DNA from 2 places in the Saccharopolyspora erythraea genome. Region 2 is predicted to be linked to the other one. Evidence: riboswitches for the same ligand, from Rfam matches in the RefSeq annotation. Region 2 holds a riboswitch; the other holds the start of a gene.

Region 1 (4,411 bases), 2.9 Mb from region 2:
AGCAGGTACTGGCGGCACTCGGGGTTGGTGATGTGCCGGTACACCGCGAGCACGATGTTGTTGGCCACCAGCGACTCGGCGGTGGCGAAGAAGCCGAGGTTGCGCTTGAGCATCATGCGCTCGTCGTCGGTGAGGCCGTCGCGGGACTTCCACAGCGCGATGTCGGCCTGCATCGACACCTCGGTGGGCATCCAGTGGTTGTTGCAGCCCGCGAGGTACTTGTCCCACGCCCAGCCGTACTTCAGCGGCAGCAGCTGGTTGACGTCGGCACGCGAGTTGATCATCGCCTTCTCGGCGACGTCCACGCGGCCGGCGTCGCGGTCGATCTCACCCAGCCCGGTGGCACTCGGCCCGGTCACGGAATCGGCAGTCATCAGGAAACTCCCCCTTTCAACGGTTCGGGTGACCGGTCGTGCCGGACGCGTGTTCCGGCACGACCGGGATCGGTCACTGGCAGGCTTCGCAGTCGGGGTCCTCAACCGAGCAGGCCTGCGCCGCCGGGGCGACCGGGGTGGTGGGCACGGCGTTGAGCTTGCCGTCGGTGCCGCGCAGGGTGCTCTTCTCCACGTGCGTCGCGCTGGTCGACCGCAGGTAGTAGGTGGTCTTGAGCCCCTGGCGCCACGCCAGCCGGTACAGCTCGTCGAGCTTGCGGCCGCTGGGCGCGGCGACATACAGGTTCAGCGACTGCGCCTGGTCGATCCACTTCTGCCTGCGCGCGGCGGCCTCCACCAGCCAGCGCGGCTCGACCTCGAACGCCGTGGCGTAGAGCTCCTTCAGCTCGCCGGGGATGCGGCTGATCGGGCCGAGCGAGCCGTCGTGGAACTTCAGGTCGGCGATCATGTCCTCGTCCCACAGCCCCGCCGCCTTGAGGTCGGCGACCAGGTGCGGGTTGACCACGGTGAAGTCGCCGGACATGTTCGACTTCACGTACAGGTTGCGGTAGATCGGCTCGATGGACTGCCCCACGCCGCAGATGTTGGCGATGGTCGCGGTCGGCGCGATCGCCATCACGTTGGAGTTGCGCATGCCCACCGCACGCACCCGCTCCCGCAACGCGCTCCAGTCCCGGGTCGTCGTCCGATCCAGCTCGACCTGGCCGTCGCGGGCCTGCTCCAGCAGCGCCAGCGAGTCGATCGGCAGCACGCCCTGGCTCCACAGCGAACCCTCGAACGACTCGTACCTGCCGCGCTCGGCCGCCAACTCGGCCGAGGCCGAGATCGCGTGGTAGGAGATCTCCTCCATGCTGCGGTCGGCGAACTCCACCGCCGCCTGCGACGACACCGGAATCCGCTGCACGAACAACGCATCCGAAAAGCCCATCAACCCCAGACCGATCGGCCGGTGCCGCAGGTTCGAGTGCCGCGCCTCGGGGATCGTGTAGAAGTTGATGTCGATCACGTTGTCCAGCATCCGCACCGCGGTCCGGGTCGTGCGCTCGAGCCGCTCGTGGTCGATGCCGTCGGCGGTGACGTGACGCGCGAGGTTGATCGACCCGAGGTTGCACACCGCGACCTCGTCACGGCTGGTGTTCAACGTGATCTCGGTGCACAGGTTCGACGAGTGGACAACACCCGCGTGCTGCTGCGGCGAGCGCAGGTTGCACGGGTCCTTGAACGTGATCCACGGGTGCCCGGTCTCGAACAGCATCGTCAGCATCCGCCGCCACAACTCCACCGCACGGACCTGCCGATAGACCTTGATCTCGCCCCGCTCGGCGGCCTGCTCGTAGTCGCGGTAGCGCTCGGCGAACGCCGTGCCGTAGAGATCGTGCAGGTCAGGCGTCTCGTCCGGGGAGAACAGCGTCCACGTCTCATCGGCCTCGACGCGGCGCATGAACTCGTCCGGCACCCAGTTCGCGGTGTTCATGTCGTGCGTGCGACGCCGGTCGTCGCCGGTGTTCTTGCGCAGGTCGAGGAACTCCTCGACATCGATGTGCCAGGTCTCCAGGTATGCGCAGACCGCGCCCTTGCGCTTGCCGCCCTGGTTCACCGCCACCGCGGTGTCATTGGCGATCTTGAGGAACGGCACGACGCCCTGGGACTGGCCGTTGGTGCCCCTGATGTGCGCGCCGATGCCGCGCACCGGGGTCCAGTCGTTGCCCAGCCCGCCCGCGTACTTCGACAGCATCGCGTTGTTGCTGATGGAGTGGAAGATGCCGTGCAGGTCGTCGTCCACGGTGGTCAGGAAGCACGACGACAGCTGCGGCCGGGTGGTGCCGGAGTTGAACAGCGTCGGAGTCGAGCACATGAAGTCGAACGACGACAGCAGCCGGTAGAACTCCACCGCCCGCGCCTCGCGGTCGTCCTCCCGCAGCGCCAGACCCATCGCCACCCGCATGAAGAACGCCTGCGGCAGCTCGTAGCGGGTCCCGTCGTGGTGCAGGAAGTACCGGTCGTAGAGGGTCTGCAGGCCGAGGAAGCCGAAGGACATGTCGCGCTCAGGCAGCAGCGCGGCCCCCAGCCGGTCCAGGTCGAAGGACGCCAGCTCGGGGTCGAGCTGGCCCAGCTCGACGCCGCGCGCGACGTAGTCGCGGAAGTAGGGCGCGTAGCGCTCGCGCATCTGCTCCTGGTCGGCGTCGTCGGGCCACCCGGCCAGGTAGGTCAGGGCCTCGCGGCGCAGCCGGTCCAGCAGCAGCCGGGCGGTGACCTGGGAGTAATTGGGTTCGGCCTCCACCATGGTGCGGGCGGCCATGATCTGGGCGATCGCGAGCTCGTCGGCGCTGATGCCGTCGAAGCTGTTGCGGCGGACCTCGTCGAGCACGGCGTCGGCCGACACTCCCCCCAGACCCTCACACGCCTGCCGGACCACAGCCGAAACCCGATCCCAGTCGGGTGCGCTGCTCGGTGCGGGTGCGGTGAGCGTTTCGGTCACGACGCTTTCTCCTCACGTGCTCGTAGGGCCGGCCCGGGAACACGGAGGCGTGCGGGATCGCGGCGACGGCACGCGTCGCCGGTCGTCCACGCGACCCGCCCTCGAGGCCCCGGACAGCGCGCACACCTCGTGCGCGCACCGATGGCAGGTCTTCGGACTCACGGGCGGCCTACTGGTCGTGGCTTCCCGGGCGCGTGCGCGCCCAGTGCCGTACCGGCCGGAGCCGGTCACGACGGTCGTTCCCGTTCACCGCTGCGGGGCAGTCCCGGATTCGCACCGGGTTCCCTGTTGCCTCACCTTCCGTGGTGATCCATCGGCGCGGGACACACTACATCTTGGGTTCGTCCACTTTGCGGCGGGCTAGATATCGGCGTGTCTTTGATGTGGAATGGACAGCGGGTCGCGTCGCGGTCACTCCTGGGTCGCACGCAGCCGGCGGCCCAACGGAAAGGACCTCGCCATGAGCGGTGCCGTTGATCGACCGGAGCCGGACGAGCCGAGGCTGCGTTCCCTGCTCGCCGGGCTCACCGTCGAGCAGAAGGCTCGGCTGCTCACCGGGTCGGGGTTCTGGACCCTGCACGCGATGCCCGAGATCGGGCTGCGCCGGATGGTGCTCTCCGACGGCCCGAACGGCGTGCGCGGGACGAAGTGGGACGAGCGGGACACCTCGCTGCTGCTGCCGGTGGCGTCGGCGGTGGCGGCCACCTGGGACGTCGACGCGGCGCGGCAGGTCGGGGAGCTGTTCGGCGACGAGGCCCGGCGCAGGGGCGTGCACGTGGTCCTCGCGCCGACGGTGAACCTGCACCGGAGTCCCTTCGGTGGCAGGCATTTCGAGAACTTCTCCGAGGACCCCCTGCTGGTGGGCGAGATCGGTGCGCAGGTGGTCGCGGGCATTCAGTCGCGCGGTGTCGCCGCGACGCCCAAGCACTTCGTAGCCAACGACAGCGAGACCGGGCGGATGACCTACGACGCGGTCGTCGAGCCGCGGGTGCTGCGGCAGGTCTACCTGGAGCCGTTCCGGCGCATCGTCGAGCAGGCGCGGCCGTGGGCCGTCATGACCGCCTACAACTCGGTCAACGGGTACTCGATGACCGAGAACTCCGAGCTGGTGAACGGGATTCTCAAGGGCGAGTGGGGGTGGGACGGCGTCAACGTCTCGGATTGGTTCGCCGCCCGCGACTGCGAACGGTGCGCGCTCGGCGGGCTCGATCTCGTCATGCCGGGGCCAGGCGGGCCGTGGAGCGGCGGGGCACTCGCGACTGCGGTTCGCGAGGGGCGGGTCGCGGAGGAGTTGCTGGACGACAAGGTGTTGCGGCTGCTGCGGTTGGCGGCCCGGACCGGTGCATTGGACGGCGAATCCGAAGTGGACGCATCGGGTCCTCCCGACGACGCGCGTCCGGTGATCCGCCGGCTGGCGACGCGGGGATTCGTGTTGCTGCGCAACGCCAACGTCGACGACCAGCCCGTGCTCCCGCTGCCCACGCCGATCGGGAAGGTCGCTGTGATCGGGGAGAACGCCGTGCTGCCCGCGGTTCAGGGC
Region 2 (4,411 bases):
AGCACGTAGAGGCCGTGCTGCTGCTCACCGATCCGGCGGGCGATCTCGCGCCAGCCGTCGAGCGCGGCGGCCGCGTGGTCCTCCTCGCTGCCCTTCTTCCGGGCCCACGACCAGCCCTCGCCCATCTTGTGCCACTCGACCGGCCCGCCTTCGCCGGTCTCGTCATGCAGCTTGCCCAGCGCACGGAACGCCGACTCCTCGCCGACGCGCCACTTGGCCGACTTGACGAACTGGAACACCCCGATGGACCAGCCCTGGTTCCAGCCGCGCAGCGCCATGCCGAACGCGGCGGTCGACTTGCCCTTCATCTCACCGGTGTTCACCACGACCAGCGGGCGGTTGCGCCGCTGGCGAGTCGTCAGTCCGTCGGCTGGCACTGTCGATGGCTGTCCCTGAGGCATGCTCCGACCCTAAGCCAAGTGGCGCCGATCTCAGCGGCCCCGGTCGGGGGGCATCCGTCCGCGGCAGCCAGGCCATCAGGACGCGGTAGCGGGACGATCAGACCGCGCGACCGCGGTTGCCCCGGGAACGAAAAGGCCCTCGCGCTCAACCAGCCTGGGGGTTACCGGGAGCGCGAGGGCACTTTTCAGGTCCACCCCTGGGGGTCAGGTGGACGCGAACACCGTACCAACCGGCCTGCGAGACCCGTACGCGAGATCTCCAATCTCGTAATCAAAACGAGATCAAGCCGCGCGCGAACCGCCGTCCCGCACGGCGCGCACGACACCGGCGACGTTGTCGGCCGACAGTTCCTCCAGCCGCAGGCACGGCGCCGAGAGCGCGCCGGCGAGCCGGTCGGCGAGCCCCAGCCGCACCATCCCGTTCTCGCAGTCGACGACGACCGAGGCCACACCGGCGTCGGCGAGCAGCCCCGCCGAGCGCACCGCGTCGTCGACCGCACGGCGGGCACGTCCGTCCACATTGGACCTCAGTGGGACCGTCGCCTTGCCGTCGGTGAGCAGCACCAGCAGCGGACGGCGGCGCGGGTCGCGCGTGCGCTCGGTACCGATGACCTTGTGCGCCTTGAGCAGTCCGTCGGCCAGCGGCGTGCGCCCGCCGGTGCGCAACCTCCGCATCCGGACCGCAGCGGTGTCCACAGAGGACGTGGGCGGCAGCGCCACCTCAGCGGAGTCGCCGCGGAAGGTCACCACCCCGACCTTGTCCCGGCGCTGGTAGGCGTCGCGCAGCAGGGAGAGCACGGCACCGCTGACTGCCGACATCCGCTCGCGGGCCGCCATCGACCCCGACGCGTCGACCACGAACAGCACCAGGTTGCCTTCCCTGCCCTCGCGGACGGCGTGCCGCACGTCGTGGCCGCGGAGCACCAGCCCGGGACCGCTGCGCCCGCGCGCGGACTGATGCGGCGCCGCGGCGCTCAGCGTCGCGGGCAGGTGGATGCCATGTCCGTCCACTGTGGAAGCGCGTACGGCGCGGCCGGTGCGCGACCGCGAGCGCGAGCGCCTGCCGGGCGCTCCCTCACCGACACCCGGCACTTCCAGCAACCGAGCCCGGAACGCCGCCGCGGGCGGCGCGGGCGGACGCTCCGACGGGGCCTTGCGGCGCGGCTCACCGCCCTCCTCCGGGCTGGCTTGACCGCCACCCGGACCGCCGTCCGGGCCGTCGTCGTCCGGGCCGCCATCGTCGGGGCCGGATGCGCCACCCGGACCGCCTTCATCCGGATCGTCGTCGCCGGACTGCTCGTCCCGCTCGTCGCCGGACTGCTCGTCGCGCTCGTCCTCCGGCGGGTTGTCCGCGTGCTGGGCGGCATCGGAGAGCGCCTGCTGCAACTGCTCCTCCTCCACCCCGGGCTCGTCGAACGGGTCGCGGCGCCTGCGGTGCGGCAGCGCGAGACGGGCGGCGGCCTCGACGTCGGCCTCGGCCACCGACTCAGCGCCGCGCCAGGCCGCGTGCGCCACCGCCGTCCGGGCGAGCACGAGGTCGGCGCGCATGCCGTCGACCTCGAAGGCAGCGCACAGCGCGGAGATCCGCCGCAGCTCGGAGTCCGGCAGCACCACAGAGCCGACCCGTTCCCGGGCGGCGGCGATCCGCTTGGCCAGGTCGGCGTCCTCGTCCTCCCAACGGCGGGCGAACCCAGCCGGGTCGGCCTCGAACGCCAGCCGCCGCCGCACCACCTCGGTCCGCGTCGGCACGTCGCGGGAGGCCGTGACGTGGACCGTGAGGCCGAACCGGTCGAGCAGCTGCGGCCGCAGCTCGCCCTCCTCGGGATTCATCGTGCCGACGAGCAGGAACGAGGCGGCGTGGGCCACCGAGACACCCTCGCGTTCGACATGCGCGCGTCCCATCGCGGCGGCGTCGAGCAGCAGGTCGACGAGGTGGTCGTGCAGCAGGTTCACCTCGTCGACGTAGAGAACGCCGCGGTGGGCGGCCGCGAGCAGACCGGGCTGGTAGGCGCGGACGCCGTCGGTGAGGGCGCGCTCCAGGTCCAACGAGCCGACCAGGCGGTCCTCGGTCGCGCCGACCGGGAGCTCCACCAGCCGCGCGGGGCGGACCGACGAGGCGGTGCCGTCGTGCGGGCCGTCGGGGCACCGCGGGTCGGCGTCCAGCGGTGCGCAGCCGAAGCGGCAGTCCGGCACCACGTCGAGCTCGGGCAGCAGCGCGGCCAGCGCGCGCACGATGGTCGACTTGGCGGTGCCCTTCTCGCCGCGGACCAGGACCCCGCCGATGCGCGGGTGCACCGCGTTGAGCAGCAGGGCCAGCCGCAGGTCGTCGTGTCCGACCACGGCGGAGAACGGGTAGCGCACAGCGGTCATGCGTGCAGTTCCTTCCTCGGGTCTCGGGCGCCCCGGGTGGTGGGAACAAGGGGTGGCAGTGTCCTGACTCCCGGCTCGCCGCGTCCCTCCGGCCTTCCCAGGTCGCCCCGGTGGCTCGCGGGGGAGGTCCGCTCCCCGGTCACAGTGGCGCCGGCCGTGCCGGACTCCAACCGGCTTCCTGACGCACTCCTTGCTTTGACCACCGTGCATCGTCGCAGACCGCGATCACCGGCGAGGGCACGGCGTAACGAGAACCACTACTCCGGCGGATCGCCTCGGCCCGTCAACGGCGCGATGCGCAGGGCATTTCCGGGGCGGTGCATGTCCTGGGCATCGGACACGGCTGCATCAGGGAGTCCGTTCCAAGGCGCTCCCGCGCGCGGGACACCGCTCTTCCCCGAACCCGCCAGGGCTGCTCGGCTCCGCTCCGCCGGTTGCCGCCGCTCGCCACCTGGCCGCCCGCGTCGGGCTCGTCGCAGCCCGATCCGCCGGCACGGCAGCTACGCACCGTCTCCGGCGCGCTCGCCGCTACCTCGCCGCGCCGCCGACCGTCGGGTTCGCGGTGCGAGTGCGCGGGTCGCGTCGCATCTCGATGTGCGGAATCCCGTCCTCCAGGTACTCCTCGCCATCCTCGACGAAGCCGAAGGAGCGGTAGAACTCCAGCGCGTAGGTCTGCGCCGAGAGCACCGCGGGCTCGCGCTGCACCTCGGCGACGGCGGCCCGCATCAGCTTGCGGGCGAGCCCGAGACCGCGCGCGCTCTTGGCGGTGCAGACCCGGCCGATCCGGAAGGTGCCGTCGGGGTCCTCCAGCAACCGCAGGTAGCCGAGCACGTAGCCATCTGCTGAATCGATCCAGAAGTGGCGAGTCGTGGTTTCCAGATCACGACCGTCCAACTCGGGGTAAGGGCACTCCTGCTCGACCACGAAGACGTCAACGCGCAACCGCAGCATCCGGTAGAAGTCTTCGGCATCGAGATCCGCCGTGTAGGCGCGGTGCACAGAGGTCGCAAGAGGCTGAAGGGTCACCCTTACCTGGATATCACAACCGACCCCCGACAACCGCATCCACGAGCACTCGGAGTTGCTAACAACACCCTCCGCAGCGGATGAGTCCGCCGCAGGTCACACGCACCCCGGCTACCGGAAGCGCCAAGCCCGCCGCCTCACGCTCCCGCGATCTCGCCGGCGTAGGTCGCCAGCCGCGTGTAGACACCCGGCTGCTCCGGCCGTCCACAGCCCACGCCGTACGACACGACCCCGACCAGGCGCCCGTTGACCACGTACGGGCCACCCGAGTCACCCCCGCACGCATCCCGCCCGCCCTCGGGCGTGCCCGCGCAGAACATCGACGACCGGTCGAAGCCGGCGTAAGCCCGGCCGCACTCGGCGTCCGGGGTGACAGGCACCTCGACGGAACGCAGCACCGACGACTGCGCCCCCGACTCGGACGTGCGGCCCCAGCCGTAGACCCGGCCGACCGTCCCGGTCTGGTACGGCGCGGTCTCCCCCTGCCCGACGAGCGGGAGGACGCGGTAGTCCACCGGGGTCCGAAGCGTCAGGACCGCGACGTCGTGCCCGCTGGCGAAACCCTGGTACCGCGGGTGGACCCACGCGGCGTCGACGGCACTGACGACCCCCTC

Evidence for each region. A riboswitch is a leader RNA that binds a small molecule or an ion and turns the genes downstream of it on or off. The one in region 2 is predicted to bind cobalamin.
Region 1: linked by a shared signal. The riboswitch ahead of HUO13_RS06380 (ribonucleoside-diphosphate reductase subunit alpha) and the one ahead of HUO13_RS29985 (putative cobaltochelatase) in region 2 are both predicted to bind cobalamin.

The regions. Positions count from the first base shown of each region.
Region 1 is NZ_CP054839.1:1,375,195-1,379,605, forward strand. Features, by position in the region: gene HUO13_RS06375 (ribonucleotide-diphosphate reductase subunit beta) at 1-374, opposite strand, end outside; gene HUO13_RS06380 (ribonucleoside-diphosphate reductase subunit alpha) at 448-2,871, opposite strand; cobalamin riboswitch at 2,998-3,201, opposite strand; gene HUO13_RS06385 (glycoside hydrolase family 3 protein) at 3,332-4,411, shown strand, end outside.
Region 2 is NZ_CP054839.1:6,712,812-6,717,222, forward strand. Features, by position in the region: gene cobO (cob(I)yrinic acid a,c-diamide adenosyltransferase) at 1-401, opposite strand, end outside; gene HUO13_RS29985 (putative cobaltochelatase) at 684-2,771, opposite strand; cobalamin riboswitch at 2,809-2,990, opposite strand; gene HUO13_RS29990 (GNAT family N-acetyltransferase) at 3,300-3,797, opposite strand; gene HUO13_RS29995 (S1 family serine peptidase) at 3,935-4,411, opposite strand, start outside.